2 regions of the Streptomyces sp. NPDC030893 genome follow, and region 1 is predicted to be linked to the other one. Evidence: riboswitches for the same ligand, from Rfam matches in the RefSeq annotation. Region 1 holds a riboswitch; the other holds the start of a gene.
What was found. A riboswitch is a leader RNA that binds a small molecule or an ion and turns the genes downstream of it on or off. The one in region 1 is predicted to bind glycine.
Positions count from the first base shown of each region.

Region 1 (15,383 bases):
GAAGAGGTTGAAGACGCCACGGGTCGGGACGACGTAGCCCTCCTTCTTGAGGGTCTCGACGTCGGCCGGGGCGACCAGGTCGTAGCCGTCGATGTCACCGGCCTGGAGCGCCTGGCGGCGGCCCTCCTCGGTGTCGATGGTGCGGAAGACCAGGTTCTTGATCTTCGCCTTGTCGCCCCAGTAGTCGTCGAAGCGCTCAAGGGTGACTTCCTTGTTGCCCTTGTTCCACTTCGTGATCTTGTACGGGCCGGTACCGGCGACCGTGCCGGCCTCCTGGCTGTACTTGGGGTACGTGATGGCGTCGCCCTTGGCGGAGGCGTCCTGCTTCTTGTACGCCTCGATGGCCTTCGGCGAGTGGATCGCGAGGGCGTTGAGGGAGAAGCCGCCGGGGAGGTTGGCGGAGGGCTTCTTGACCTCGATGACGGCGGTGTTCTCGTCCTTCGCGGTGCAGGACTTGTAGTTCGCCTCGGGCGTCTCGGGGTCCTCGTTCTTCGCGAAGCCGCCCATGATGGTCTGCCAGTAGTAGGAGACCGCGCTGGACTGGTAGGTGCCCGTCCAGTTGAACCAGTGGTCGTAGTTGGCGCAGACGGCCGCGGCGTTGAGCTTCTCGCCGTCGTGGAACTTCACGTCCTTGCGGAGGTTGAAGGTCCAGACGGTGCCCGCGTCGTTGCTCGACCAGGTCTCGGCGAGACCGCCGACCAGCTCGGTGCCGCCGGACTCGTGCTCGAGCAGGGCCTCGAACGCCTGGCGCGTCACACGGAAGGTTTCGCCGTCGCTCGCGAGGGCAGGGTCCAGGGAACCCGGGTCACCGGCACCGGCGAAGACGAAGGTGTCCTTGTCGCCACTGCTTTCGTTGTCACTGTCCCGCTCGCTGGAGCAGCCCGTGGCAATCAGACCGACCGCCACCGCGGCCGTGATCGCCCGAGCGACTCGGGACTTGGGTATGCGCATATTGGGGCCACTCCGGGTCCGCTATGTGGATGCATCTTGACCGCCCGAACACTACTCACGTTCGCAGGGAGTCAGGAACAGTCCGGATACCGGTGATACCTACCTGAGATCTGAACACTTGACATATGGGGCGGTTCAGGCGCTCCCCCGCCGGGTTTCGACCCCGCGGACACGGAGCGCAGCCGCCCAAGGCCGGTTCTGCGACCGGCTGTCGGCGTGGAGACCGGGTGAAACCGCAGGTGACAGGGGGTCAGTGGGTGGTCGCTGAGTGCGCATGGCCGAAAACCTGACGGAAAATCACCTACGGGCGGGCCGAGGTCCGGACCATGTCGGAGCATGTGTCCACATCGTGGACACGGTGACGCTGAGTCAGCGCGGGCGAGGACGTGGCGCGACCCGGTGAGCGCGTCAGGATGTACGGATACGACCCGGTCAGCGCTGGTGCGCGGGCGGGTAGCCGTACCCCGCGGCGGGGGGCCGGGCGGCGCCGTGCGCCTCACGGTCGTAGAAGGGCCGGGCGTTGGCGCGCAGCCACATCGCGACCGGGTCGTGCTCGTCGGACATCGCGACGGTCGACACGGGCAGTCCGTCCGGGACGGCGCCCAGGGACTGCTGCATCATCGCCCGCACCGCGTCCACGGCGGGCGGGGAGGTGTCGTACACGTCCAGGCCGATGGCGAGGTACGGGGCGCCCAGCGCGGGCTGCACCCAGGCCCGGCGCAGGGCGCGGACGGCGGGGGTGCGGTGGGCGTTCTGCGCGAGGAGGGCGTAGAACTGAGGGATCTCGATGGCCGGTTCGGACAGTCTCAGCGGCCCCGCGGGCTGACGGTCCAGACCGCCGGCGATCCGGCGCAGATCCAGCCAGGGGATGCCGACGCCGCCGCCGGGGGCGTGCGGATTGAGCCAGAGACCGTAGCGGTCGGGGTAGAGCGCGCGGGCCGCTTCGAGGCCGTCGACGACCTCGTAGGACCGGTTCCAGCCGCTGGCGGAGAGCTCCTGCGCGGAGGTGACACAGGGCGCGTAGCCGAGGCCGTCCACCTCCATGTTCCCGTACTGGGCGTCGGGGGAGCCGGCCTGGCCGTGCCACAGCAGCATCCAGACCTGGCCGGACGAGGGGGTGGCCAGGGCGCGCAGCAACGCCTCGTAGGCGTCGTAACGCCCGGGCGTCACCTGGCGCAGCATGTGCTCGACCTGTCCGGCCGCCGCGGTGCCAGCGCTCACTTTGTATCGCCCCTCCGTACAACCTCGCCAGCGGATGAACCTAGCGTAAGCCTCCGGCGGATGGGCGGGGTGGGCTGTGCAGCGCCGGGTGGTTTCGGGGGGCGCGGGAGAGCTCGGGGGCTACGCATCGTCGGGCGGGTGCGGGTTTGTTGTGGTTGATCGCGCCCGCGCGGCGGAGCCGCATCTCAGTACGGTCCCGCGCCCCTTCGGGGCGCTAGTGGTGGCGGGTGTAGAAGGGGGTGACCCTGGTGTGGAGCCAGTCGGCCACCGGGTCCTGGGCGATGTCCATGAGGACGAGGTTGACCGGCCAGGGGGTCGGGGTGCGGCCCAGGGCTCGGCCGAGGGCGTCCAGGGGGAGGGTGCGTACCTCGCCCTCCCAGTGGGAGAGTTCCACGCCGACGAAGAGGACGGGCGCCTCCGTCTCGATCGCGGCCAGGCAGCGGCGGGCGGTCGTCACCACGCCGGTGGCCTCGAACTCCTCCGAGGCGGCCGCCAGGAAGTCCACCGGGTCCTCCTGCCAGTCGGGTTCGAACAGGCGGACCCGGCCGCCGCTCGCCGCGCCGTCCAGCGGGGTGTGTCCGGCCCGGCACAGTTCGGCCACGGCCGGCGGCGGCAGCGGTACGGCGACCACGCCACCGGGGTTCACCGCGATCCCAGCCTGCGGCGGCAGCCCGCGGGCGAACTCCACGGCGGGGGCGATCGTGTACGACATGTGGGAGCCGACGACCCGGCGGAACTGTTCCTCGGAGGTGAAGACGGGGACGTAGGCCTGGCCGTCGATCTCCAGGGTGGGCAGGTCCAGCGGGCCGCTGTGCGGGCCGCCGCCGTTCGGCAGCGGGACCCAGACGAAGCTGCGGCCCAGTACCTCGATGATCCGGCTCCCCGCCGAGGGGACGCCGAGCGAGGCGGAGAGCACCTCCTCCAGCTCGTTGCCGGGCCATCCGCCGTGCGGATGGGGGTGCGTCTGGGCCGGGAACGCCGGGAAGTCCATCTTTCGTCTACCGCCTGCCTGGAACCACTGCTGTGGGCGGCAAGGTTATCCGGTCAGCCCGCGAAGCCGATCCGGCGCAGTGCGTCCGCCGCGTGCCGGTCCACCAGCACCGCCGAGCCGCAGTCCGCGGGCAGCCATCCGCGCTCCACCGCGCGCAGCAGCCGCTCGCTCGCCGCGCGGTGCCGCCGGAACGCGTACCGGGAGACCCCGCGCCCGCGCTCGCGCTGGCCGGCCAGGGCCTGCTGCGGGGTGACGTCGAGCAGGAGCAGATGCAGGCGCGCCCCCCGGCGGCGGGCCTCGCGGGCCAGCCAGCGCCGCACCCAGGCCTGGGTGCCGCAGTCGTGCACGACGACCGCCGCCCCGGCGCGCAGCGCGCGGCGCAGACCGGCGTAGTGGGCGAGGCGTACCAGGGGGCGGTAGACGGCGTAGGGCAGCAGGCCGGGCATGCGGCGGTCCCAGCGGTCGCGGGTGTCCTGGGAGTCGATGCGGGTGCCGCGCACCGTGCGGCGCATCAGCGTGGACTTGCCGCTGCCGGGCAGTCCGGTGACCACGACGAGGTCGCGGGGCCCGAAGAGCAGGGCGCGCGGGCTGCGGCCGTCCCGGCCGCGCAGATCGCGGACGAGGGGCGCCGGCAGTGCGCCGGAGTCCCTGCCGGCCCGGTCGGCCGACTGCGGGGGCAGCGTGACGCCCGTGGTGGCGGCGCACGCCGTGGTCCTGTTCACCGTGTTGGTCCTCCCCTGGGACCGGCTGTGAGTCCGGTTCCCCGCCGAGTGTAAAGAGAAGGTAATGCCCCGGTCTCCCGTTTCCGTGCCTTTCCCGCAACAGGCCTGTCACAGCTCCCTGTGACCGTGCCCGTACAACCTGTGCATCCCAGGAAAGGGTCCCCCTGCCGCACGCTCAAGATGCGTGCAATGATGTGCGCGCCAACTGCATACCGGCCGTTTGAATCCGCGCGGGAGAGTCCCCGGCACCGTTTGCCGCCGGGGCGCCGAAGGAGCAAGTCCCTCCCTTGAATCTCTCAGGCCCCGTTACCGCGCGGGCGAGGCACATCTGAAAAGCGGGCCGCTGCAGCCGTGCTCCAGTGGCTCCACCCAAGGTGCAAGCCGTGCTCCTCCGCTGTGCGGGCGGTCATGGCGAACCTCTCAGGTTCCGATGACAGATGGGGAGGAAGTGCCCTCGCCCTTCATGCCTCCTGGGAGACCGACCGATGAGCAGTACCGAACCTCGCCGGACCGCGCTCGATGCCCTGCACCGGTCGCTCGGTGCGACGATGACCGACTTCGCCGGCTGGGACATGCCCCTGCGCTACGGCTCCGAGCGCGACGAGCACAACGCCGTGCGCACGAAGGCCGGCCTCTTCGACCTCTCGCACATGGGCGAGATCGCGGTCGCCGGCCCGCAGGCCGCCGCGCTCCTCGACCATGCCCTCGTCGGCAACATCGGCGGTGTGAAGCCCGGCCGCGCCCGCTACACCATGATCTGCCGCGAGGACGGCGGCATCCTGGACGACCTGATCGTCTACCGGCTCGGCGAGACGGAGTTCCTGGTCGTCGCCAACGCCTCCAACGCGCAGACGGTGCTGGACGCGCTCGTCGAGCGCTCGGCCGGTTTCGACGCCGAGGTCCGCGACGACCGTGACGCCTACGCGCTGCTCGCGGTGCAGGGCCCCGAGTCGCAGGGCATCCTCGCCTCGCTCACCGACGCCGACCTGGACGGCCTGAAGTACTACGCCGGTCTGCCCGGCACGGTCGCCGGTGTCCCCGCGCTCATCGCCCGCACGGGGTACACCGGCGAGGACGGCTTCGAGCTGTTCGTGAAGCCGGAGCACGCGGTGGAGCTGTGGCAGGCGCTGACCAAGGCCGGCGAGGGCGCGGGCCTGGTCCCGTGCGGGCTGTCCTGCCGGGACACGCTCCGCCTGGAGGCGGGCATGCCGCTGTACGGGAACGAACTGAGCCCCTCCCTGACGCCCTTCGACGCCGGTTTCGGCCGGGTGGTGAAGTTCGAGAAGGAGGGCGACTTCGTGGGCCGCGCGGCGCTGGCCGAGGCCGCCGAGCGGGCCGCGGCGCAGCCGCCCCGCGTCCTGGTCGGCCTGGTCGCCGAGGGCCGCCGCGTCCCGCGCGCCGGGTACGCGGTGGTGGCGGGCGGCGAGGTGATCGGCGAGGTCACCTCCGGCGCCCCCTCCCCCACCCTGGGCAAGCCGATCGCCATGGCGTACGTCGACCCGGCGCACGCGGCGCCCGGCACCGAGGGCGTCGGCGTGGACATCCGCGGCAGCCACGAGCCGTACGAGGTCGTGGCGCTGCCGTTCTACAAGCGGCGGAAGTGACACCGTCGTCGGACGCCCCGCGCGCCTGAGGTGAGCAGGTCGTGCCTGCTCACGGGCGCCGCGCGCAGCCCCCTCAGTCATCCGTCATCCCCCTGTACAGGAGAATTCAGGCCATGAGCAACCCCACGCAGCTGCGTTACAGCAAGGAGCACGAGTGGCTGACGGCCGCCGAGGACGGCGTGTCGACGGTCGGCATCACGGAGCACGCGGCCAACGCGCTCGGCGACGTGGTCTTCGTCCAGCTCCCCGAGGTCGGTGACACCGTGACCGCGGGCGAGACCTGCGGCGAGCTGGAGTCGACCAAGTCGGTCAGCGACCTCTACTCCCCGGTCAGCGGTGAGATCACCGAGGTCAACGAGGACGTCGTGAACGACCCGTCGCTGGTGAACTCGGCGCCGTTCGGGGACGGCTGGCTGTTCAAGGTGCGCGTCACCGACGAGCAGGCCGACCTGATGACCGCCGCCGAGTACGAAGCCGCGATCGCGGGCTGAGGAGTCGTATCCGTATGTCGCTTCTGAACACGCCCCTGCACGAACTCGACCCCGCGGTGGCCGCCGCGGTCGACGCCGAACTGCACCGTCAGCAGTCCACCCTCGAGATGATCGCCTCGGAGAACTTCGCCCCGGTCGCGGTCATGGAGGCCCAGGGCTCGGTCCTGACGAACAAGTACGCCGAGGGCTACCCCGGCCGCCGCTACTACGGCGGCTGCGAGCACGTCGACGTGATCGAGCAGATCGCGATCGACCGGGTCAAGGAGCTCTTCGGCGCCGAGCACGCCAACGTGCAGCCGCACTCGGGTGCGCAGGCCAACGCGGCCGCGATGTTCGCGCTGCTCAAGCCCGGTGACACGATCATGGGCCTGAACCTCGCGCACGGCGGGCACCTGACCCACGGCATGAAGATCAACTTCTCCGGCAAGCTCTACAACGTGGTCGCCTACCACGTCGGCGACGACGGCCGGGTCGACATGGCCGAGGTGGAGCGCCTGGCCAAGGAGAACAAGCCGAAGCTGATCGTGGCCGGCTGGTCGGCGTACCCGCGCCGGCTGGACTTCGCGGCGTTCCGCCGGATCGCGGACGAGGTCGGCGCGTACCTCATGGTCGACATGGCGCACTTCGCCGGTCTGGTCGCCGCGGGTCTGCACCCGAACCCGGTGCCGCACGCCCACGTGGTGACGACCACCACGCACAAGACCCTCGGCGGTCCGCGCGGCGGTGTGATCCTCTCCACGGCCGAGCTGGCCAAGAAGATCAACTCCGCGGTCTTCCCCGGTCAGCAGGGCGGTCCGCTGGAGCACGTGGTCGCCGCCAAGGCGGTCGCCTTCAAGGTGTGCGCCACCGAGGAGTTCAAGGAGCGCCAGCGCCGCACCCTGGAGGGCGCCCGCATCCTGGCCGAGCGCCTGGTCGAGGACGACGTCCGGGCCGTGGGTGTGGACGTGCTGTCCGGCGGTACGGACGTGCACCTGGTCCTGGTGGACCTGCGCGACTCCGAGCTGGACGGGCAGCAGGCGGAGGACCGGCTGCACGAGGTCGGCATCACCGTCAACCGCAACACGATCCCGAACGACCCGCGCCCGCCGATGGTGACCTCGGGTCTGCGGATCGGCACGCCCGCCCTCGCCACCCGCGGCTTCACGGCCGAGGACTTCGCCGAGGTCGCGGACGTGATCGCCGAGACGCTGAAGCCGTCCTACGACGTCGAGGCGCTCCGGGCCCGGGTGACGGCGCTCGCCGGCAAGCACCCGTTGTACCCCGGTCTGAAGTAATTTCGTACGCTTTTATTGGTACGGACATCCGGGGCATCGCGCACACTGGGTCGGTGGGCGCGGTGCCCCGCACCGTGAACCGCATGAACGTTCCCTCACCCGTCGCTCTGCCGAACCACCCCTTCCCGGTGGACAGCGTCGTCCGCCGAACCCTTAGGAGTCCTCCCGTGGCCATCTCGGTCTTCGATCTGTTCTCGATCGGCATCGGCCCGTCCAGCTCGCACACGGTCGGCCCGATGCGGGCGGCCCGGATGTTCGCCCGGCGGCTGCGCAACGAGGACCTGTTGGACTCCGTCGCCTCGGTGCGGGCGGAGCTGTACGGCTCCCTGGGCGCCACCGGCCACGGCCACGGCACGCCCAAGGCGGTGCTGCTGGGCCTGGAGGGCGACTCGCCGCGCACGGTGGACGTGGAGTCCGCCGACGAACGGGTGGAGAAGATCAAGGACGGCGGCCGGATCCGGCTGCTCGGCGAGCACGAGATCGCGTTCTCCTTCGACGACGACATGGTGCTGCACCGCCGCAAGGCACTGCCGTACCACGCCAACGGCATGACGCTGTGGGCGCACGACGCCTCCGACGCGGAGCTGCTGTCGAAGACGTACTACTCGGTGGGCGGCGGGTTCGTCGTCGACGAGGAGGCCGTGGGCGCGGACCGCATCAAGCTCGACGACACCGTCCTGAAGTACCCCTTCCGCACGGGCGACGAGCTGCTGCGCCTGACCCGGGAGACCGGTCTGTCGATCTCCGCGCTGATGCTGGAGAACGAGCGCGCCTGGCGCAGCGAGGAGGAGATCCGGGCGGGCCTGCTGGAGATCTGGCAGGTGATGCGGGCCTGCGTGGACCGGGGCATGTCCCGCGAGGGCATCCTGCCGGGCGGGCTGAAGGTGCGCCGCCGCGCCGCGAACACCGCGCGCAAGCTGCGCTCCGAGGGCGACCCGCAGGCGCTCGCCATGGAGTGGATCACCCTCTACGCGATGGCCGTGAACGAGGAGAACGCGGCCGGCGGCCGGGTCGTCACGGCGCCGACGAACGGCGCGGCCGGAATCATCCCGGCCGTCCTGCACTACTACATGAACTTCGTGCCCGGCGCCGACGAGGAGGGCGTGGTCCGCTTCCTGCTGGCGGCCGGCGCGATCGGCATGCTCTTCAAGGAGAACGCCTCCATCTCCGGCGCGGAGGTCGGCTGCCAGGGCGAGGTCGGCTCGGCCTGCTCGATGGCCGCGGGCGCCCTCGCCGAGGTGCTGGGCGGCTCCCCGGAGCAGGTGGAGAACGCCGCCGAGATCGGCATGGAGCACAATCTCGGCCTGACCTGCGACCCGGTCGGCGGCCTCGTCCAGATCCCGTGCATCGAGCGCAACGGCATGGCCGCGGTGAAGGCGGTCACGGCGGCACGGATGGCGATGCGCGGCGACGGCTCGCACAAGGTGTCCCTGGACAAGGTCATCAAGACCATGAAGGAGACCGGCGCGGACATGTCGGTCAAGTACAAGGAGACGGCCCGGGGCGGGCTCGCGGTGAACATCATCGAGTGCTGAGGCTCACGCGCCGGCGCCGGCACCACGCCGCAGGGCGCGCCCGATCCTCCGCACCGCGGTGGCGGGCGCCAGCCCCCGCTCGACCCGCAGGAGAAAACTGACCGGGGAGGCGGCGAGCGCTTCGTCGCGCTGTCTGCGCGCCCCGCCGAGGACACCGACGGCCGCGGCGCCGACACCGGCTACGAGACCCGTCGCGCTGCCCGCCAGGGTGCCGCCGAGCGCGCCGATCAGCCCGCCCGCCACGGCCGCCGAGGTGGGGGTGTCGAAGGTGGTGCTGACGGACGTGGTGATCGTCTGGAGGCCCACGCCGTTGATCGCCCTGCGCAGCTTCTCCAGCTCGACGTCGAAGTTCTGGTGCACCGCCTGCCGTACGTACAGGTCCAGGGCCTGAGCACTGCTGATGCCGGCCAGTTCCCCGGACAGGTCCGCGACCGTGCGGGCGACGGCGTCCATGTAGGCGTGGAACTCCGGCTCGTACCGCGTGCGGAGGTCCACGATCCGCTCGGCGGGCACCATGGCGAGCCGCGCGGGCAGGACGCACCGCACGGAGAGCACCCCGACCCGCTCGGTCAGACCGCCGGTCTCCACGGGAGCGGGGGCGCCGTCCAGCAGGACGGCCGCCATGCGTGCGGTGTCCCAGGCGCCCACGGCCGTGTGGGAAGCCTCCTGGTCGGTGACGGGCAGGAGAGCGGCGCGCGCGGCGAGTTCGGCCGTCAGCGCGCATTTGTAGACCCAGGCGAGCGCCGGGTCCAGCGCAACCCAGGGGTGCGGGGTGCCGTGGCTGAAACTGTTGCGTACGCGCCACACCGCCAGCCCTGTGTCGAACAGGACCTCCGTGAGCTCCGGCGTCATCTCCCCCGGGTACAGGCCCGCCAGTTGCCGGTCGCCGGGCCGGAGGCCGTGCCCGCCGTTGCCCGCCGGCACCCGGGGGCCCGGCGGTGCGGGCTCGGCGTTGATCACGTCCCCGGCGTCGGGCGCGTCACCGTCACGGACGCCGAAACGCCTCCGCACCTCTTCCTCCCGCTCCTCGACCAGCCGCAGCAGACGGCCGGAGGCCACGGCGACGGCGTCCTCGGGATCGATGTCCTCGACGAAGCCGAGCCCCTCCCGCAGCACCCTGACGTGGTCCGGGTCCGCGAGCCGGAACCCTTGCGGCACGACCCGGGCCACCTGGGGCAGATACAGGGCGGCGGCCTTGACCCAGGCCGGATCGCGGAAGTGGACGTACGGGTAGTACAGGCCGATGCGCTGCACGGTCACGCTCCTTGGCGGCTGTCCCGACGCGTGGACGTCGTCGTGAGGGGGAAGTAATCATTCAACTCCCCTCCCCCCACGAGCACATCAGGGAGCAGGCAATGCTGCGCGGCATCGACGTGAGTTCGTACCAGTCGTCCTCGTACGACACCGACGGTCTGTCCTTCGTCTTCGTGAAGGCGACGGAGGGCCGTACGTACACCAACCCCAAGCTCTCGGCCCAGACGAAGCGGGCGCGCGACGCGGGACTGGTCGTCGGCTTCTACCATTTCCTCTGGCCCGGCAACCTCACCGCCCAGGCGGAGCACTTCGTGAAGAAGGCCCCGGAGAAGCGGGGCGACATCCTCGCGGTCGACTGGGAGACGACGGGCGACGGCACGCGGGCCGGCAACGCGGAGAAGGACCGCTTCATCCGCAAGGTGAAGAAGCTCCGGCCCCACCACAGGGTCGTCCTCTACTGCAACCGGAACTTCTGGCTCAACGTCGACACCACCTCCTACGCGGGCGACGGCCTCTGGATCGCCGACTACGTCTCCGCCGGCAAGCCCCGCATCGAGGCCGCGTGGCGCTTCCACCAGTACACCGACGACCCGTTGGACAAGAACGTGGCGGACTTCTCCAGCAGGTCGGCGCTGAAGGAGTGGGCGGAGGGCGCCTAGCTACCCGCGGAACCCCGGCCCCCGCTCGGCCCTTCCGGGAGTCGATGTCCGATCCGGTCCCCTTCGGGACCCCGCGTGATCGGCACCGGCCTCCCGGACGGGCGGGCTGTTGCGGGCCGGACCGGGCCTACTTGTTCAGGTGGGCCCAGAACTCGTCGAAGGAGAGGACCTTGTCGCCGTTCAGGTCGCGGGACTTGATCACGGCCTCCGCGACGGTCTCGGTGACGTTCCAGTCCCCGCCCTCGGCCAGAGCGGTCTTGAACTCGGCAGCGGTGATGAACCCGTCCCCGTCCGTGTCGATCCGCTCGAACTGCTTGCGCGCTTCCTCGATGTCCGCCACCGGACCGCCCCTCGTGTCGTACCTTGCCGTCTTTCTGACGGAGGTCAGATTATCCGGCGGCCCGGGACCGCCATGCGGCGACCACCCACCCGGTTCACGTCTGCCAGTCTGGGCCTTCCAGTGGGCGGAAAGTGACACTCGGGGAGCGGCACGGTGGCGGAGACTCTGCGGGACATGCTCGACGCGGCGGCGCGCGGCGTCTTCCCGGCGGCGGACGGGGGGACGACGGTGGTGCCCCAGCCGTCCGGCCGGGACGCGGGGGTGCTGGCGTTCACGGCGCACTCCGTCGTCTTCACCGACGAGGATCCCGCGTGGGTGCGGCGGACGCTGGCCTCGGCCGACTGCGACGCCCTGGCCGCCACCATGAACGTCCGGTTCCTGGCCGCGTTCATGGAGCGCACGGGGCGGCGGACGGACACGATCGACGTCATGACGGTGGCGCCCGCGCTCACGGATGCTCCGCCGCTCGCCCTGGAGGAGGTCGGCGACCCCGGCCACCCCCGGGTGGTGAGCGCCCTGCGGCGGCGTGACGACGTGCGGGTGTGGACGGCGGACGGCGGTGTGCTGGTCCTGGGGCGGGGCCTCGCGGGGCGGCTGGAGGTCGCCGTGGAGGTGACGGAGGAGGCACGGCACCGGGGACTGGGGCGCCGGCTGGCGCTGGCGGCACGGCGGCTGGCGGGGGGCGAGCCGGTATGGGCACAGATCTCGCCGGGGAACGCGCGCAGCCTGCGGGCGTTCCAGGCGGCGGGGTACCGACCGGTGGGCTCGGAGGCGTTGTTCCTACCGGACTGAGGGGCTGGTGGAGGGAGTCCGGCAGCGGGCGCCGGGACGGTCGCTGCCCCCGTCCGGCACGGGAACGCCCTCGCCGAGGAAGGGCGCAGGCACCGGGGCGCCGTCCCGGACCAGGCGGCTCCCACGAGGCGGCGGCCGTACGCGGCAACGGGTGCCGGCACGGTCGCTGCCCCCGGTCCGGCGCGCGAACGCCCTCGCCGAGGAAGGGCGCAGGCACCGGGCTGCGTCCACGGGGGCGGCCGTGCGCGGCAACGGGTGCCGGGCCGGTCGCTGCGCCCGTCCGGCGCGCGAACGCCCTCCGCCACGGAAGGGCGCAGGCACCGGGGCACCGTCCCGGACCAAGCGGCACCCACGGGGCGGCGGCCGTACGCGGCAGCGGGTGGCGCGGGACGGTCGCTGCGCCCGTCCGGCACGGGAACGCCCTCCGCCACGGAAAGGCGCAGGCACCGGGCGGCGTCCACGGGGGCGGCCGTGCGCGGCAGCGGGTGGCGGGACGGTCGCTGCCCCCGGTCCGGCACGGCAACGCCGTCCGCCATGGAAAGGCTCAAGCACCGGGGCACCGTCCGGACCAGGCGGCACCCACGAGGGTGGGTCGTGCGCGGTGGCGGGTGCCGGGCCGGTCGCTGCGCCCGGCCGGTGCGGGAACGCCCTCCGTCAGGGCCGGCACCGGGCGGCGTCCACAGGGGCGGCCGTGCGCGGCAGCGGGTGCCGGGACGGTCGCTGCCCCCGGTCCGGCACGGCAACGCCCTCGCCGAGAAAGGGCTCAGGCACCGGGGCACCGTCCGGACCAGGCGGCACCCACGAGGGTGGGTCGTGCGCGGTGGCGGGTGGCGGGACGGTCGCTGCGCCCGTCCGGTGCGGGTACGCCCTCCGTCAGGGAAGGGCACCGGCACCGGCACCGGGCGGTGTCCATGCGGGACGGTCGTTGCCGTCGGTGTGGTGTGGGAGGGGGCGGATCTGCGGACGGGGAGGCGCGGGTAGCGGGCGGTGCTCGCGGGGTGGGGCGTGTTCCCCGGTGGGTGTGTTCGGCGTCGGCTTCGGGGCGTGCCACGCGGGGGGCGCACGTCCGGAGATTCGTGGGGGCTCAGCGGTCGATGACGCGCATCTCGAACCAGGTGGTCTTGCCGCGGGGCAGCAGGTCGACGCCCCAGCGGTCGGCGAGTTCGTCGACGAGGAAGAGCCCGCGGCCGCTGACGTCCAGCTCCTGGACCGGCATGAGGCAGGGCAGGCCGCGGGACGGGTCGCGGACCTCGATGCGGACCCAGCCGCGCCGGTGGCGCATACGGAGGCCGAAGACGCGGGCTCCGGTGTGGCGTACGGCGTTGCCGACCAGCTCGGAGACGAGCAGGACGGCGTCCTCGGTGATCCTGGCGCCCAGGCCCCACTGTCGCAGGACGACCACCTGGACGAGCCGGCGCGCGGTGGCGGCGGACTCGGGGCGGGAGGGTAACGGAACCTCCGCTTCCGTGGGGTTGCCGAATAACTCCAGCGCCTTCAGGGCGCTTTCGTCCTCGACCGTCGGCGACCAGCGCGACACGGTCGCACGTCCGTCTCCCCGCGGCTGTTCCCTGCCATCCAGCCCCGCCATGCCCCCATCATGGCCGCCCGCCGTGTCCTCCGGGGCCGTTCCGGGGGAATGCGCCCCCTGCGCACCCGCGCCGGGCAGCGGGCCCCCGGCATGTGCGGCCGGCACTTCGGAGCCCTCGAAAGCCCGCCCGACCTGCGGAAACGACTCGCTCTCAGGCAATCGACGGGCTCCCTCGACACGAGCGGCTTAAGGGTGCCCCAAGGCTCCCACAATCCGCCCCATCGAGGGACCCGGATCAGACATCGCGTCAATGGCAAGCCCCCGAAGAGGTTCTTCAGCGGGGCGTCACAGGAACTTCGCCTTGCCGGGGCCCTCTTCGACGAAGCTGCGCATCCCGCGCTCCCGGTCCTCCGTGGCGAACAGGCCCGCGAACCAGTTGCGTTCGACGGCGAGGCCGGTCTCGATGTCGGTCTCCAGGCCGGTGTCGACCGACTCCTTGGCCGCGCGCAGCGCGATCGCCGGGCCCTGGGCCAGCTTCGCCGCCCACGCGTGCGCCTGCGTGTAGACCTCCTCGGCGGGGACCACACGGTCGACCAGGCCGAGCGTCAGCGCCTCGTCGGCCCGGACCTGGCGGCCGGTGAAGATGAGGTCCTTGGCCCGGGAGGGGCCGATCAGCCGGGACAGCCGCTGGGTGCCGCCGGCGCCCGGGATCAGGCCGAGCAGGATCTCCGGCTGGCCGAGCTTGGCGTTCTCCCCGGCGATGCGGTAGTCGGCGCAGAGGGCGAGTTCGCAGCCCCCGCCGAGCGCGTAGCCGGTGACGGCGGCCACGACCGGCTTGGGGATGCGGGCCACCGCGGTGAAGGAGTCCTGGAGCGCGCGGGCCCGCAGGACCATCGCCGCGTGGTCCATGGCCTGCATCTCCTTGATGTCCGCGCCCGCCGCGAACACCTTCTCGCCGCCGTAGATCACCACGGCGCGCACGTCGTCGCGGCGGGTGGCCTCCTCGGCGAGTTCCTTCAGACGGTCCTGCGTGGCGACGTCCAGCGCGTTCATGGGCGGCCGGTCCAGCCGCAGCGTGCCGACGCCTTCGGCGACTTCGAGATGTACGGTCATGCCCCGCAGGTTAGCGGGCGTTCACTCCATCGAGACAGCCCCGCACCCCTCGACGGGGCGCGGGGCTGCCGTCCCGCCCGCTACGCCTTCCACTTCTCCCAGGACATGTTCCAGCCGTTGAGGCCGTTGTCCGGGGCGACGACCGCGTCGTTGGAGTTCTTGACCACCACCACGTCGCCGATCATGGAGTTCTCGAAGAACCAGGCGCCGGGCGCCTTCTTGTCCCAGCCGCCGCGCACGTCGCGCAGGCCGATGCAGCCGTGGCTGGCGTTGTAGTTGCCGAAGGCGTCGCCGCCCCAGTAGTTGCCGTGCAGGAAGGTGCCGGAGGTGGTGAGGCGCATGGCGTGCGGGACGTCCTTGATGTCGTACTCGCCGCCGTAGCCGACCGTCGCGCCGTTCATCCGGGTCACCTTCAGCCGCTCGCTGATGACCATCTGGCCGTTCCAGGTCTCCATGCCGGCCGCGCCCGCGGTGATGGGGATGGTCTTGACGACCTTGCCGTCCCGCTCGACCTTCATCGTGTGCTTCTTGACGTCCACGACGGAGACCTGGGAGCGGCCGATGGTGAAGGAGACCTTCTTGGACTGCTCGCCGTAGACGCCGTCACGGCCCTCGACGCCGTCGAGGTTGAGGTCGACGGTGACCTTGGTGCCGGCCTTCCAGTAGTTCTCCGGGCGGAAGTCGAGGCGGTCGTTGCCGAACCAGTGGCCCTCGACCTCGACGGCCGGCTCGGTGGTGATGCGGATGGCCTTCTCGACCTCGTCGGGGTTGGTGATGCCCCGGGTGAAGCGCAGCGAGAACGGCATGCCGACGCCGACCTTGGAGCCGTCCTCGGGGGTGAAGTGACCGATGAAGGTGTTCTTCGGCGTCAGGGTGGTGAAGCTGGCGTCCTCGGCGGCGGTACGGCC
Region 1 covers NZ_JBVIFC010000007.1:268,767-284,149, forward strand. Annotated here, with positions in the region: gene ACZ434_RS16780 (ABC transporter substrate-binding protein) at 1-951, opposite strand, end outside; gene ACZ434_RS16785 (enhanced serine sensitivity protein SseB C-terminal domain-containing protein) at 1,384-2,172, opposite strand; gene ACZ434_RS16790 (enhanced serine sensitivity protein SseB) at 2,387-3,163, opposite strand; gene ACZ434_RS16795 (AAA family ATPase) at 3,217-3,885, opposite strand; glycine riboswitch at 4,107-4,207, shown strand; glycine riboswitch at 4,208-4,332, shown strand; gene gcvT (glycine cleavage system aminomethyltransferase GcvT) at 4,371-5,489, shown strand; gene gcvH (glycine cleavage system protein GcvH) at 5,603-5,980, shown strand; gene glyA (serine hydroxymethyltransferase) at 5,995-7,254, shown strand; gene ACZ434_RS16815 (L-serine ammonia-lyase) at 7,422-8,789, shown strand; gene ACZ434_RS16820 (DUF6236 family protein) at 8,793-10,043, opposite strand; gene ACZ434_RS16825 (glycoside hydrolase family 25 protein) at 10,145-10,702, shown strand; gene ACZ434_RS16830 (EF-hand domain-containing protein) at 10,830-11,042, opposite strand; gene ACZ434_RS16835 (GNAT family N-acetyltransferase) at 11,196-11,834, shown strand; gene ACZ434_RS16840 (ATP-binding protein) at 12,919-13,422, opposite strand; gene ACZ434_RS16845 (enoyl-CoA hydratase/isomerase family protein) at 13,708-14,475, opposite strand; gene ACZ434_RS16850 (L,D-transpeptidase) at 14,556-15,383, opposite strand, start outside.

Region 2 (15,383 bases), on a different contig from region 1:
AAGCCGCTCCTGCCGGTGGCCAACCGGCCGATCATGGAGCACGTTCTGCGGCTGCTCAAAAGGCATGGGCTCAACGAAACCGTTGTGACTGTCCAGTTCCTTGCGTCGCTCGTCAAGAACTATTTCGGTGACGGCGAAGAGCTCGGAATGGAGCTCACCTATGCCAATGAGGAGAAGCCCCTCGGTACCGCCGGTAGCGTCAAGAACGCCGAGGAGGCGCTGAAGGACGACGCTTTTCTCGTCATCTCCGGCGACGCCCTCACCGACTTCGACCTCACCGAGCTGATCAATTTCCACAAGGAAAAGGGCGCCCTGGTCACGGTCTGCCTGACCCGTGTGCCCAATCCCCTGGAATTCGGCATCACCATCGTGGACGAGGAAGGCAAGGTCGAGCGCTTCCTGGAGAAGCCGACCTGGGGGCAGGTTTTCTCCGACACGGTGAACACCGGTATCTACGTCATGGAGCCCGAGGTCTTCGACTACGTCGAGCCCGATGTGCCCGTCGACTGGTCCGGTGACGTCTTCCCTCAGCTGATGAAGGAAGGCAAGCCCGTCTACGGCTATGTCGCCGAAGGCTACTGGGAAGACGTCGGCACGCACGAGAGCTATGTGAAGGCCCAGGCCGACGTCCTGGAGGGCAAGGTCGACGTCGACATCGACGGCTTCGAGATCTCCCCGGGCGTATGGGTGGCCGAGGGCGCCGAGGTGCACCCCGACGCCGTCCTGCGTGGCCCCCTCTACATCGGCGACTACGCCAAGGTCGAGTCCGGCGCGGAGATCCGCGAACACACCGTCGTCGGTTCCAATGTCGTCGTCAAGAGCGGTGCCTTCCTGCACAAGGCCGTCGTGCACGACAACGTGTACGTGGGGCCGCACAGCAACCTGCGTGGCTGCGTCGTCGGCAAGAACACCGACATCATGCGCGCCGCGCGGATCGAGGACGGTGCCGTCATCGGTGACGAGTGCCTGATCGGTGAGGAATCGATCGTCCAGGGCAATGTGCGGGTCTACCCGTTCAAGACCATCGAGGCCGGCGCCTTCGTCAACACCTCCGTCATCTGGGAATCCAGAGGACAGGCGCACCTCTTCGGGGCTCGGGGCGTGTCCGGCATCCTGAACGTGGAGATCACACCCGAACTCGCGGTGCGGCTGGCCGGTGCGTACGCGACGACGCTCAAGAAGGGCTCGACCGTCACCACGGCCCGCGACCACTCCCGCGGCGCCCGTGCGCTCAAGCGGGCGGTGATCTCGGCACTGCAGGCCAGCGCCATCGACGTACGGGACCTGGAGAACGTACCGCTGCCCGTGGCGCGGCAGCAGACCGCGCGGGGCAGCGCCGGCGGCATCATGATCCGGACCACGCCCGGAGTGCCGGACTCCGTCGACATCATGTTCTTCGACGGGCAGGGTGCCGACCTCTCACAGGGCAGCCAGCGGAAGCTGGACCGGGTCTTCGCGCGGCAGGAGTACCGGCGTGCGTTCCCCGGGGAGATCGGCGATCTGCACTTCCCGGCGAGCGTCTTCGACTCGTACACGGGATCGCTGCTGCGCAACGTCGACATCACCGGGATCGCCGAGTCCGGACTCAAGGTCGTCGTGGACGCCTCCAACGGCAGTGCCGGCCTGGTGCTGCCGAGCCTGCTCGGCAAGCTGGGCGTCGACTCGCTGACCATCAACCCCGGTCTCGACGAGTCCAGGCCCACCGAGACGGCCGACATGCGGCGCTCGGGACTGGTCCGGCTCGGGGAGATCGTGGCGTCCTCGGGAGCCGCCTTCGGTGTACGGTTCGACCCCGTCGGTGAGCGGCTGTCCCTGGTCGACGAGAAGGGGCGGATCGTCGAGGACGACCGGGCGCTGCTCGTGATGCTCGACCTGATCGCCTCCGAGCGGCGCAGCGGTCGGGTCGCCCTCCCGGTGACCACGACGAGGATCGCCGAGCAGGTGGCGGCCTACCACGGCACGCAGGTCGAATGGACGACCACCTCGCCGGACGACCTCACGCGCGTGGGCGGCGAAGAGGGAACCATCTTCGGCGGCGACGGCAAGGGCGGGTTCATCGTCCCGGAGTTCAGCAGTGTCTATGACGGCACCGCCGCCTTCGTCCGGCTCATCGGGCTCGTCGCCCGCACCCAGCTCACGCTCAGCCAGATCGACGCGCGCATTCCGCGGGCGCACGTGCTCAAGCGGGACCTGGCGACGCCGTGGGCGGTCAAGGGCCTGGTGATGCGGCGGGTCGTCGAGGCGGCCGGAGAGCGCTCCGTGGACACCACCGACGGCGTGCGCGTGGTGGAGACCGACGGCCGCTGGGTGATGGTGCTGCCCGACCCGGCCGAGGCGGTCACCCATCTGTGGGCCGAGGGCCCCGACGACGCCTCCGCGCAAGCACTGCTCGACGAGTGGTCGGCGGTGGTCGACAGCGCGGGACGGTAGGCCGAGCGGTACCCGGGTGTGCCGGACAAGTGCCCCCAACGGGGCCTGTCCGGCACGCCGGTAGGGCCGTTTCGGAGGTAGTGGCCGCGGCGTGCGACGATGTGCGGCATGCCGCAGCATCCCCCCGTTCGGAGCACACCCGCGCGGCCCGCACGCCCGGACGCCTCCATGTCGTTGATCACCAACGTCATGGACCACAGTCTCGACGACGGATACGCCGAGGCAGCCGCGCGCAGGAAGTCCGACGGGGACGGCGGCATGCCGAAGACCCTCAGGGCGAAACTCGGACTCGCCGGCGGCCTGGTGCTGGCCGCACTGATTGTGACGCTCGGCGCCGCACAGGCCCGGGTGGAGGCTCCGGCCGTCGCCAAGGAACGCGAGGAGCTCATCGACCGCATCGAGCGGGAGACCGAGGCCGCCGACAGGCTCGAGGACACCGTCGACGAACTCCGCGTGGACGTGAGCGCACGGCAGCGTGAGGCCCTCCGTGACAGCGGCGAAGGCGACCGGTCCACGCTGGTGGGCATGCTGTCCGGCGCGACCGCGGTGCACGGGCCCGGAGTGCGGCTCGTGGTGGACGACGCCGAGGACGCCGGCGTGGGCGGTGACGGGGATGCCCGCTCGGCCTCCGGATTCTCCGACACCGGCCGGGTCCGTGACCGTGACATGCAGCGCGTGGTCAACGGCCTGTGGGAGTCGGGCGCGGAGGCCGTCGCCATCAACGGGCAGCGGCTGACCGCCCTGTCGGCGATCAGGGCCGCCGGAGACGCGATACTGGTCGACAACAGGCCGCTGGTGCCGCCGTACACGGTGCTCGCGGTGGGGGACGGCGGGCCGATGAGCGACCGGTTCCAGAACAGCGCGGACGGACTCTATCTGCACGCCCTGCAGGAGAACTACGGCATCCGCACCGCCATCTCCGTGGAGGACGACGTCCGGCTGCCCGCCGCGCCGAGCGTGATCGTACGTACCGCACAGCCGATAACCGAGAAGGGCACATCGTGATCGCCGTACTGGGCCTCGTCGTGGGAGTCGTGGCCGGACTGTTGGTCCGGCCCGAGGTTCCGGCGGTTGTCGAGCCTTACCTGCCGATCGCCGTCGTCGCGGCGCTCGACGCCGTGTTCGGAGGGCTGCGGGCCATGCTCGACGGCATCTTCGACGACAAGGTCTTCGTGGTCTCGTTCCTGTCGAACGTCGTCGTCGCCGCGCTGATCGTGTTCCTCGGCGACAAACTCGGCGTGGGAGCCCAGCTGTCCACCGGTGTCGTGGTCGTCCTCGGCATCCGCATCTTCTCCAACGCCGCGGCGATCCGCCGGCACGTGTTCAGGGCGTGAGGCCGATGAACGATCACGAGCACCCGCACGACGGGGCCACGCGCCCGGCGGTGTCCCCGCCCAGGAGCGCCCCCGAGGGACCGCCCGCGGCCGGCCTGCGCAGGGAACTGCCCGCCGAGGTGCCCGCGAGCGCGCCCACGCCCGCGGAGGAGAACCTTCCGCGGGAGCCGGCCGGGCCCGCGCTGACCGGACGGCAGCGGCTGGTGAAGGGGCTGTGGCCACCCCGGCTGACCCGCGCCCAACTCATCGTCGCGCTGCTGCTGTTCGGCCTCGGCTTCGGTCTGGCCGTGCAGGTTGCCTCCAACAGCGACAGCGACAGCGCGCTGCGCGGGGCACGCCAGGAAGATCTTGTGCGCATCCTCGATGAACTCGACAACCGCACAGAGCGTCTTGAGGACGAGAAGCAGGGCCTCGAGAAACAGCGTGACGAGCTGGAGAACAGCTCCGACCAGGCCGAGGAGGCCCGCAGGCAGACGATCGAGAAGGAGAGGCAACTCGGCGTCCTGGCGGGCACCGTCGCCGCTCAGGGCCCCGGGATCACCATGACCATCGAGGACACGAAGGGAATGGTCGAGGCGGACATGCTGCTCGACGCCGTCCAGGAACTGCGCGCGGCCGGTGCCGAGGCGATCCAGGTGAACGGTGTACGAGTGGTGGCGAGCACCTACCTGACGGATTCGGAGGACGGGATCGCCGTGGACGGGAACAAGATCACCGCTCCCTATCGTTTCAAGGTCATCGGCAAGCCGCAGGACCTCGAGCCGGCCCTCAACATCCCCGGAGGCGTGGTGCAGACTCTCGAGAAGGAACAGGCCACCGTTACCGTGGAGCGGTCCACCAAGATCGTCGTGGATGCCTTGCGGGCGGCGAAGCGGCCTGACTACGCTCGGTCGTCCTCCCGGTGAACCGGGGGTGCATGGGGGGCTTCCGGCGAGGGCAGGAGGTTGCGGGGGGTCGGCGCACCGAATGGGTGGTGCGTGGTGGAAACTGTCTGGCGGAGGCGGACGTTGTGAAGATGTCCGGGTCGGCCAATGTGTTCAGTCAGGGTTCGTCCTGCCCCACGGGCGGGTCTGTTTCGGTCAAGGGGAATCGCCCGTGAAGTTGTTTGCGAAGTTGTTCGGCAAGAGCGCGCGGCGAGAGGACAGCGACAACGCGACCGCTCGTCACCGCGCACAGCCTGACGCGGAAGGTCAGCGTCCGCTGTTCCGGGACCAGGTGGGTCAGGGCGCGCCGTCCGTTGACCCCGCACAGTCGGGCGGCATAGGTTTCGGACAGCCGTCGACCTCAGGTACGGGTGGTGGGTACCCCGACCCGTACGCGTCCCAAGCCCCAGGTGGGCAGCCGCGGCAGGAGGATTCCATGTCGGCCCTGGTGTGTACGAGGTGTGGTAACCGCAATGCGGAGAACAGCCGCTTCTGTTCCAACTGCGGTGCTCCGCTGAGGCCCGGAGTCGCTCCCGAGCGCCCCTCGGAGACGACGTCCACGATCTCCATCTCCGGTCTCGAGGCCTACGACGCCGAGGCCACCGGCCAGACGCAGATGCCGACGCTCTCCCCGGAGGCGCAGGCGGCCGTCGACGCGCTGCCGATGGGGTCCGCGCTGCTGGTCGTGCGCCGGGGGCCGAACTCGGGCAGCCGCTTCCTGCTGGACGGCGACCTGACCACGGCCGGGCGTCACCCGCAGAGCGACATCTTCCTGGACGACGTGACGGTCTCCCGCCGCCACGTGGAGTTCCGCCGCAGCCCCGACGGCTCGTTCACGGTGGCCGACGTCGGCAGCCTGAACGGCACCTACGTCAACCGTGAGCGGATCGACCAGATCGCCGTGTCCAACGGGGACGAGGTGCAGATCGGCAAGTACCGGCTGGTCTTCTACGCGAGCCAGCGGGGCTACTGACGGCCCCGGTTCCGGCCGGGGGAGCCCAGGGAAGGTCCATGCTTCAGACACCGAGCGGCGGTGCCGGCGACGGCGCCGCCGCCGCGGGCACCGGACTGATGAGCATCGGGGCGGTGCTGAACGTGCTGCGTGAGGAGTTCCCCGAGGTCACCATCTCCAAGATCCGCTTCCTGGAGTCGGAAGGGCTGATCGAGCCGCAGCGGACCCCGTCGGGGTACCGCAAGTTCAGCGCCGGGGACGTCGAGCGCCTCGGACAGGTGCTGCGGATCCAGCGGGACCACTATCTGCCGCTCAAGGTGATCCGGGAGCACCTGGCGGCCATGGAGCGCGGTGAGGCCGCCCCGCTGCCGGTGCTGAGCCGTCCGGGTGAGGGTGAGGCCGCCGCCCACGAACCGGCCGCCGACGGGCCCGCACCGGCCCGTATCGGCCGCTGCCAGCTGCTCGCCGCCGCCGGTGTCGCCGAGCCCGAACTCGCCGAGTGGGAGTCCTACGGACTGCTCGCCCCCGTGGAGGACGGGGTGTACGACGCCGAGGCGGTCACGGTCGCCGGGCTCATCACCGAGCTGGGGCGGTTCGGGATCGAGCCACGTCATCTCCGGGCGATGAAGGCCGCCGCCGACCGGGAGGCCGGTCTGGTGGACCAGGTCGTCGCCCCGCTGCGGCGCCACCGCAACCCGCAGACCAGGGCGCACGCCGAGGCCCGCACCAAGGAGCTCGCCGGACTCGCGGTGAAGCTGCACGCGGCGCTGGTGCAGTCGGCGCTCGGGGTGCGGCTGCCCTGATCGCGCGGGGCCGGGGGAGCGGATCGGCCACCCGACCCCGGCCCGACTACCCAAACGTCCCGGGCACGGCCTAGGGTTGCTGTGTGAACGAGCTCGATGTCGTAGGTGTCCGGGTCGAGATGCCCTCCAACCAACCGATCGTGCTGTTGCGTGAAGTGGGCGGCGACCGCTACCTCCCCATCTGGATCGGACCAGGGGAGGCGACGGCCATCGCCTTCGCCCAGCAGGGCATGGCACCGGCACGACCGCTGACCCACGACCTGTTCAAGGACGTGCTGGAAGCCGTCGGACAGGAGCTCACCGAGGTGCGCATCACCGACCTGCGCGAGGGTGTCTTCTACGCGGAGCTGGTCTTCGCCAGCGGGGTCGAGGTGAGCGCCCGCCCCTCCGACGCCATAGCGCTGGCGCTGCGCACGGGAACGCCGATCTACGGCAGTGACACGGTGCTCGACGACGCCGGCATCGCCATTCCGGACGAGCAGGAGGACGAGGTGGAGAAGTTCCGCGAGTTCCTCGACCAGATCTCGCCGGAGGACTTCGGAACCAGCAACCAGTGAGGGAGGGCGGCCGCCGCCGTGGCCGGGCGTCAGGCCCGAGCGGCAGGCATTCGGCTAGCCTTTCCCCGCGGTGGGGCACGGGAAACCACTCTTAGGGTGATTATCACTCGGCGTGCCGAGTGTGGCGATCGTTGACGCACCCTTGGTGACTGCCTACCGTCGGGGAGGCAGGTCAAGGACGGAGGTCGGCGTGAGAAGCAGCGGCGACGGTACGGCTGGGGGTGCCCCCGGACGCGGTTTCGGGGCGAGCGGGCCGTATCCTCCCCAGAGCTCCCGGTTCCGGCCGAGCGCGGGGTATCCCGTGCACGGCGGTGCGACCGAGCACGCCCCGCAGCGGCCCACGGCCGTGCCGAGCGGCGCGGGGGCGGCGGTCACGGCCTCCGAGGAGATCGGCTACCGGGGACCCACGGCCTGCGCCGCCGCCGGCATCACCTACCGGCAGCTCGACTACTGGGCCCGTACGGGACTGGTCGAGCCGAGCGTGCGACCGGCCCACGGGTCGGGGACGCAGCGGCTGTACAGCTTCCGCGACGTCGTCGTGCTGAAGATCGTCAAGCGGTTCCTGGACACGGGCGTGTCCCTGCAGAACATCCGCAGCGCCGTCCAGCACCTGCGCGAGAGCGGCTTCAGCGATCTGGAGCGCATGACGCTGATGAGCGACGGCGCCACCGTCTACGAGTGCGCCTCGCCCGACGAGGTGCACGCCCTGCTCCAGGGCGGCCAGGGCGTCTTCGGCATCGCCGTGGGCGTGGTGTGGCGCGATGTCGAGAGCGCGCTGTCGCAGCTGCACGGGGAGCGCGTCGACACCGGGGAGACCCTGGTCGGCCACAACCCGATGGACGAGCTGGCGCGGCGCCGCAACAAGGCCGTCTGAGAAGCTCCCGCACCCCTCCCAACAGGGCATTGTCAGTGGCGTAGGGCAGCATCGGACACGTGAGAGCCGCGCCCACGATCCTGCATCTCGACATGGATGCCTTCTTCGCCTCGGTGGAGCAGGCGTCCAAGCCGAGTCTGCGCGGGAAGGCCGTCGTCGTGGGCGGGCTCGGGCCGCGCGGTGTGGTCGCCACCGCCTCGTACGAGGCACGGATCTTCGGCGTCCACTCGGCGATGCCCATGGCGCAGGCCCGGAGGCTCGCGCCCAACGCCGCGTACCTGGTGCCGAGGTTCGCCCTCTACCGGTCCATCAGCGAGCAGGTGATGGGCCTGCTGCGGGCCATGTCGCCGCTGGTGGAGCCGCTCAGCCTGGACGAGGCCTTCGTGGACCTGGAGGCCGGCGGCAGCGCCTGGGACGAGCGGTCGGCCCGTCTGGCCGGGGCGAAGCTGCGCGCGGACATACGGGAGGTCACGGGGCTCACCGGTTCGGTGGGGCTGGCCGTCTCCAAGATGCTCGCGAAGATCGCCTCGGAGCAGGCGAAGCCGGACGGGCTGGTGCTGATCGAGCCGGGCACGGAGCGTGCGCTGCTGGCACCGCTGTCCGTGCGCACCCTGCCCGGTGTGGGCCCGGCGACCGGTGACCATCTGCGCCGGGCCGGGATCCACACGGTCGGCGAACTCGCCGAGGCGGGGGAGGACGAACTCGTACGGCTACTGGGCAAGGCCCATGGGCACGCGCTGTTCGCGATGGCGCTGGCGCGGGACGAGCGGCCGGTGGTGGCCGAGCGGGAGGCCAAGTCGGTGTCGGTGGAGGACACCTACGACGTGGACATCCACGACCGGGTGCGGGTCGCCGCGGAGGTCGTGCGGCTCGCCGACCGGTGCGTGCGCAGACTGCGCGGGGCCGGTCTGTCGGGACGCACGATCGTGCTCAAGGTGCGGCGGTACGACTTCTCCACGCTCACCCGGTCCGAGACGCTGCGGGGGCCCACGGACGATCCCGCGGTGGTGCGCGAGGCCGCCGCGCGGCTGCTGGACGCGGTCGACACCACGGGCGGGGTGCGGCTGCTCGGGGTGGGAGTCAGCGGACTGGCCGACTACACCCAGGAGGACCTGTTCGCGCAGGCGGCGGGCGTGGCCGGGGAGGAATCCGCTCACGAGGCGCCCGAGGCCGCGCAGGAGGCGGCGAGCCCGGTCCCCGCCGAGCGGCGCTGGCCGGCCGGGCACGACGTGCGGCACAGCGCGTACGGGCACGGCTGGGTGCAGGGCAGTGGGCTGGGCCGGGTCACCGTCCGCTTCGAGACGCCCGATTCCCGGCCGGGCCGGGTGAGGACCTTCCGCACCGACGACCCGGCCCTGGAACCGGCGGATCCGCTGCCGCTGGTGTCACCGGGACCGGGGGAGGACGAGAGCGCGAGAGCCGGCGACGGGAGCGGGTGAGCGGGGCGGCGGGTCAGACCTGCTTGTCCTTGCCCGCCAGCCTGCCGAAGTCGCGGTCCTCCAGCGGAGGGGGCGCGGCGACGTCCAGACCGTAGTGGTGGTAGAGCTGAAGTTCCTGCTCGGGGGAGAGATGGCGGCCCACACCGAAGTCGGGTGCGTCCTTGATCAGGGCCCGTTCGAACGGCACGTGGAGGGCGCCGTCGATCAGTTCGCTGGGCTCCAGGGGGACGAAGGCGTCCCGGCTGAACAGGCCGGTGCGTATCGCCGCCCACTCCGGTACGCCGGTGGCGTCGTCGAGATACACCTCGTCGATGGTGCCGATCCGGTTTCCGGTGCGGTCGAACGCCTTGCGGCCGATCAGGTGGCGCGGATCGATGTCGGTCTGCACGGGCCCTCCACTGGTCGCAAACTCATCCGTAAGCACTACAAAACGGCAGAATCGGCGGTGCGGCCACTCGAAGCCCCGGTGTTGTGCTCGCTGGTACGCTGGCAATCGGCCGCTGACCCCGTGCGGGAGAGCCCTCCAGGCACCACCGGAGGCGCCGAAGGAGCAAATCCTCCCCGGAATCTCTCAGGCACACGTACCGCACGGACGAGGTCACTCTGGAAAGCAGGGCGGGTGTCGACGGCTTCCGCTCTCACCGACGGTGAAAACCGGACCGCCCCGGGCGTTCCGGTGAAGCTCTCAGGTTGAGATGACAGAGGGGGAGGCCGTCCGGGCACCTGCGCCGTGGTGCCCCTCGAAGGTCGTCGGACCAGGAGGCCTCCTCAATGACCGCCCCTCGCACTCCGCTCTCCGAACTCGAACGGGGAATCCCCTTCGAACAGCGCCACATCGGCCCCGACCACGAGGCCCGGGCCAAGATGCTCGCCCAGGTCGGCTACGGCTCGCTGGACGAGCTGACCGCCGCCGCCGTGCCGGATGTGATCAAGAACGCCGAGGCGCTGGACCTGCCCGGTGCGCGGAGCGAGGCCGAGGTGCTGGCCGAGCTGCGGACCCTGGCCGACCGCAACGAGGTGCTCGGGTCCATGATCGGGCTCGGCTACTACGGCACCTTCACACCGCCCGTCATCCTGCGCAACGTGATGGAGAACCCCGCCTGGTACACGGCCTACACGCCCTACCAGCCGGAGATCTCCCAGGGCCGGCTCGAGGCGCTGCTGAACTTCCAGACCGTGGTCGCCGAGCTCACCGGCCTGCCCACCTCCGGTGCCTCCCTGCTCGACGAGGGCACCGCCGCCGCCGAGGCGATGGCGCTGTCGCGGCGCATGGGCAGGAACAAGAAGGGCCTGTTCCTGGTCGACGCGGACGCCCTGCCGCAGACCATCGCCGTGATCGAGACGCGTGCCGAGCCGACCGGGGTGGAGGTCGTCGTCGCCGACCTGAGCGACGGCATCCCCGCCGGGCTCGCCGAGCGCGAGATCAACGGCGTGCTGATCCAGTACCCGGGCGCCTCCGGTGCCGTGCGCGACATCAAGCCGGTCATCGACCAGGCGCACGAGCTGGGCGCGCTCGTCACCGTCGCCGCGGACCTGCTCGCCCTCACCCTGCTGAAGTCGCCCGGCGAGCTGGGCGCGGACATCGCCGTCGGCACCACCCAGCGTTTCGGTGTGCCGATGGGCTTCGGCGGACCGCACGCCGGCTACATGGCGGTGCAGGAGAAGATGGCGCGCAGCCTGCCCGGCCGTCTCGTCGGCGTCTCCGTCGACGTGGACGGACACAAGGCCTACCGCCTCGCCCTGCAGACCCGTGAGCAGCACATCCGCCGTGAGAAGGCCACCAGCAACATCTGCACCGCCCAGGTGCTGCTGGCCGTCATGGCCGGGATGTACGCCGTCTACCACGGCCCCGAGGGTCTGCGGGTCATCGCCCGGCGCACCCACCGGTACGCCACGGTCCTCGCCGAGGGGCTGCGGGCCGCCGGAGCCGAGATCGTGCACGGCTCCTACTTCGACACGCTGACCGTGCGCGTCGCCGGGCGGGCCGCCGAGGTCGTGGCCGCCGCCCGTGACAACGGCGTCAACCTGCGTCTCGTCGACGCCGACCACGTCTCCATCGCCTGCGACGAGACCACCACGCGCGACCGGCTGACCGCCGTGTGGAGCGCCTTCGGCGCCGAGGGCGACATCGAGGCCCTGGACGCGGCCGCCCCGGACACCCTGCCGGACGCCCTGCTGCGCGACGACGAGTACCTGACGCACCCCGTCTTCCAGCAGCACCGCTCCGAGACCGCGATGCTGCGCTACCTGCGCCGCCTCGCCGACCGCGACTACGCGCTGGACCGCGGCATGATCCCGCTGGGCTCCTGCACCATGAAGCTCAACGCGACCACCGAGATGGAACCGGTCACCTGGCCCGAGTTCGGGCAGCTGCACCCGTTCGTGCCCGCCGAGCAGGCGCAGGGCTACCTCACCCTCATCCGTGAGCTGGAGGAGCGTCTCGCCGAGGTCACCGGCTACGACAAGGTCTCCCTCCAGCCCAACGCCGGTTCCCAGGGCGAGCTGGCCGGCCTGCTCGCCGTCCGCGGCTACCACCGGGCCAACGGCGACGAGCAGCGCACCGTCTGCCTGATCCCGTCCTCCGCGCACGGCACCAATGCCGCCAGCGCCGTGATGGCCGGAATGAAGGTCGTCGTCGTCAAGACGTCCGACGACGGCGAGGTCGACGTCGCGGACCTGCGGGCGAAGATCGGGCAGTACCGCGACCAGCTGGCGGTGCTGATGATCACGTACCCCTCGACGCACGGTGTGTTCGAGGAGCACGTCGCCGACATCTGCGCCGAGGTGCACGAGGCCGGCGGCCAGGTGTACGTGGACGGCGCCAACCTCAACGCCCTGGTCGGTCTGGCCAAGCCCGGCCACTTCGGCGGCGACGTCTCGCACCTGAACCTGCACAAGACGTTCTGCATCCCGCACGGCGGCGGCGGTCCCGGCGTCGGCCCGGTCGGCGTACGGGCCCACCTCGCCCCGTACCTGCCGAACCACCCGCTCCAGCCCGAGGCCGGGCCGGAGACGGGCGTGGGCCCCATCTCGGCGGCGCCGTGGGGTTCGGCGGGCATCCTGCCCATCTCGTGGGCGTACGTCCGTCTCATGGGCGGCGAGGGCCTGAAGCGGGCCACCCAGGTGGCCGTGCTCAGCGCCAACTACATCGCCAAGCGCCTGGAGCCGCACTACCCGGTGCTCTACACCGGCCCCGGCGGCCTGGTCGCGCACGAGTGCATCATCGACCTGCGCCCGCTGACCAAGGCGACCGGCGTGACCGTGGACGACGTGGCCAAGCGTCTGATCGACTACGGGTTCCACGCGCCGACGATGTCGTTCCCGGTGGCCGGCACGCTGATGATCGAGCCCACCGAGTCCGAGGACCTGACCGAACTCGACCGGTTCTGCGAGACGATGATCGCGATCCGTGCCGAGATCGAGAAGGTCGGCTCCGGTGAGTGGCCCGCGCACGACAACCCGCTGCGCAACGCGCCGCACACCGCCGCCGCTCTCGGCGGTGAGTGGGAGCACGCGTACGAGCGCGAGGAGGCCGTCTTCCCGGCCGGGGTGAGCGCCGCCGACAAGTACTGGCCGCCGGTCCGCCGTATCGACCAGGCCTACGGCGACCGGAACCTCGTCTGCTCCTGCCCGCCGCTGGACGCGTACGAGGACTGACGCGGAGGTGTCCAAGGGGCTCCGCTCCGGCCGGGTGGCCGGGCGGGGCCCCTTCGGTCCGCCGATGGCCGTCCACGCCGCCCGGTGAACCCGTGCTTCCGGGCACCGTGCGCGGCTAGGCCGGGTACGCGTGCGTCTGTGCGGCCTTGACCGCGGCCCACACCTGTGCGCCCGGACGGAGGTCGAGTTCGGCCGCGGCGACCGTGGTGAGGTCGGCGGCCAGGGACAGCTCACCGGTGAGCTCCGCGCGGATCTGGTCGCCGTGGCTCTCCAGCCCGGCGATGGCGCACTGCCAGAGGTTGCGGGCGCTGGAGCCGGTGGGCCGTTCCCGGTGGAGGGTCACCGCACCGGGCGGGAACGCCACGAAGGCGGGCCCGGAGAGGTCCTCGGTGGTGCTGACGGCGGGCCCCGCGTCGAGCCGTACCGTGTGGCCCTCGGCCTGCCCGCGGTACAGGTTGAGGCCGACCAGCTGGGCGATGTACTCGGTGCGCGGGTGCCGGGCGATGTCGGCGGGCGTGCCCTCCTGCACGATGCGCCCGTCCTCCACGACCACCAGACGGTCGGCGAGCACCATGGCGTCCAGCGGGTCGTGCGTGACCAGGACGGCGACGGCCTCGAACGCGGCCAGATGGCGGCGGAGCTGCGCGCGCACCTCCAGCCGGGTGCGGGCGTCCAGGGCGGCGAGCGGTTCGTCCAGGAGCAGCAGCCGGGGGCGGGTGGCCAGCGCGCGGGCGAGGGCCACGCGCTGGGCCTGGCCGCCGGAGAGCCGCCGGGGCTTGGCGTCCGCGTGCCCGGCCAGTCCCATCCGGTCCAGCCACTCGGCGGCCAGGGCGCGGGCCGCCGCCTTGCCGGTGCCCCGGCAGCGCGGTCCGAAGGCGACGTTGTCGAGGGCGGTCAGATGGGGAAAGAGCAGGTAGTCCTGGAAGACGACGCCCACCGGGCGGGACTCGGGGGGTGTCCGGCGCAGGTCCGTGCCGTCCAGCCGCAGACGGCCCGCGGTGAGCGGTGCGAGGCCGGCCAGGGCGCGCAGGGCGGTCGTCTTGCCCGCGCCGTTCGGGCCGAGCAGGGCGACGACGTCGCCGGGCGCGGCGGTCAGCGCGATGTCCAGGCGGAACGCGCCGCGGTCCACGACGAGGTGCGCGTCCAGCCCCTCGGCGGCGGGCCCGGTCGTCCCGCTGGACCTGTTCGGCATGACCATCAGACGGCCCTCATCCAGCGGTCCCGCAGCCCGGCCAGTACGGCGATGGACACCGCGAGGAGCACCAGGCTGAGGGCGATCGCCGCGGCCGGGTCGTTCTGCAGGGCGAGGTAGACGGCGAGCGGCATGGTCTGGGTGCGGCCGGGGAAGTTGCCGGCGAAGGTGATCGTCGCGCCGAACTCCCCGAGGGCCCGCGCCCACGCCAGGACGGCGCCGGCTGCGATACCGGGAGCGATCAGCGGCAGTGTGACGCGGCGGAACGCGGTGAAGCGGGAGGCGCCCAGGGTGGTGGCGGCCTCCTCGTAGCGCGGGTCGGCGGCCCGCAGCGTGCCCTCGACGCTGATGACGAGGAACGGCATCGCCACGAACGTCTCGGCCAGGACGACGCCCGTGGTGGTGAACGGCAGTGTGATGCCGAACCACGCGTCCAGCCACTGGCCGACGACCCCGTTGCGGCCGAGGGCGAGCAGCAGGGCGACACCTCCCACCACCGGCGGCAGCACCAGCGGGAGCGTCACCAGGGCACGGACCAGGCCCCGGCCGGGGAAGTCCGTACGGGCCAGCAGCCAGGCCAGCGGGACGCCGACGAGCAGGCTCAGCACGGTCGCCGTCGTGGCGCACAGGAGTGACAGGCGCAGCGCCTCCCAGACCTCGGGGCTGGTCAGCTGCTCGGGCAGGCTGCGCCAGGGAGCCCGCAGGAGCAGGGCGAGGAGGGGCACCAGAAGGAAGGCCAGGCCCAGCAGGGCGGGCACGAGGAGAGCGAGCGGGACACCGCGGCCGGGCGGGCGGGGGCGCGCCGTGCGGGGCGCTTCCTGGCCGGTCCTCATGGCTCGAGGAATCCCGCCCCGCCCAGCACCCGCCGGCCCTCCGGGGACTTCACCAGCTCCAGGAACGCCTTGGCGGCGGAGGGGTTGGGGGCGTTCTCCAGCAGGGCGATAGGGTAGTCGTTGACGGCCTCGGCGGACTCGGGGAATTCCACGCCCTCCACCTTGTCACCGGCCGCGCGCACATCCGTGCCGTACACGAGGGCGGCGTCCGCCTCCTTCAGTTCGACCTTCGTCAGCGCGCTCTTGACGTCCTGCTCGTAGGAGACGGGTGTCAGGGGGACGCCGCCCGCGGTGAGGGCGGTCTGCGCGGCGGTGCCGCAGGGCACCGTCCGGTCGCAGAGCACGACCTTCAGACCGGAGGCGGTCAGGTCGTCGAGGGAGTCGATCCC
Region 2 covers NZ_JBVIFC010000013.1:214,814-230,196, reverse strand. Annotated here, with positions in the region: gene ACZ434_RS24160 (sugar phosphate nucleotidyltransferase) at 1-2,430, shown strand, start outside; gene ACZ434_RS24155 (DUF881 domain-containing protein) at 2,599-3,435, shown strand; gene ACZ434_RS24150 (small basic family protein) at 3,432-3,764, shown strand; gene ACZ434_RS24145 (DUF881 domain-containing protein) at 3,770-4,669, shown strand; gene ACZ434_RS24140 (FHA domain-containing protein) at 4,731-5,660, shown strand; gene ftsR (transcriptional regulator FtsR) at 5,699-6,442, shown strand; gene ACZ434_RS24130 (bifunctional nuclease family protein) at 6,526-6,999, shown strand; gene ACZ434_RS24125 (MerR family transcriptional regulator) at 7,190-7,873, shown strand; partial or broken gene ACZ434_RS24120 (DNA polymerase IV) at 7,933-9,407, shown strand; gene ACZ434_RS24115 (PRC-barrel domain-containing protein) at 9,326-9,700, opposite strand; glycine riboswitch at 9,814-9,909, shown strand; gene gcvP (aminomethyl-transferring glycine dehydrogenase) at 10,084-12,969, shown strand; gene ACZ434_RS24105 (ABC transporter ATP-binding protein) at 13,085-14,161, opposite strand; gene ACZ434_RS24100 (ABC transporter permease) at 14,167-14,994, opposite strand; gene modA (molybdate ABC transporter substrate-binding protein) at 14,991-15,383, opposite strand, start outside.
Region 2: linked by a shared signal. The riboswitch ahead of gcvP (aminomethyl-transferring glycine dehydrogenase) and the one ahead of gcvT (glycine cleavage system aminomethyltransferase GcvT) in region 1 are both predicted to bind glycine.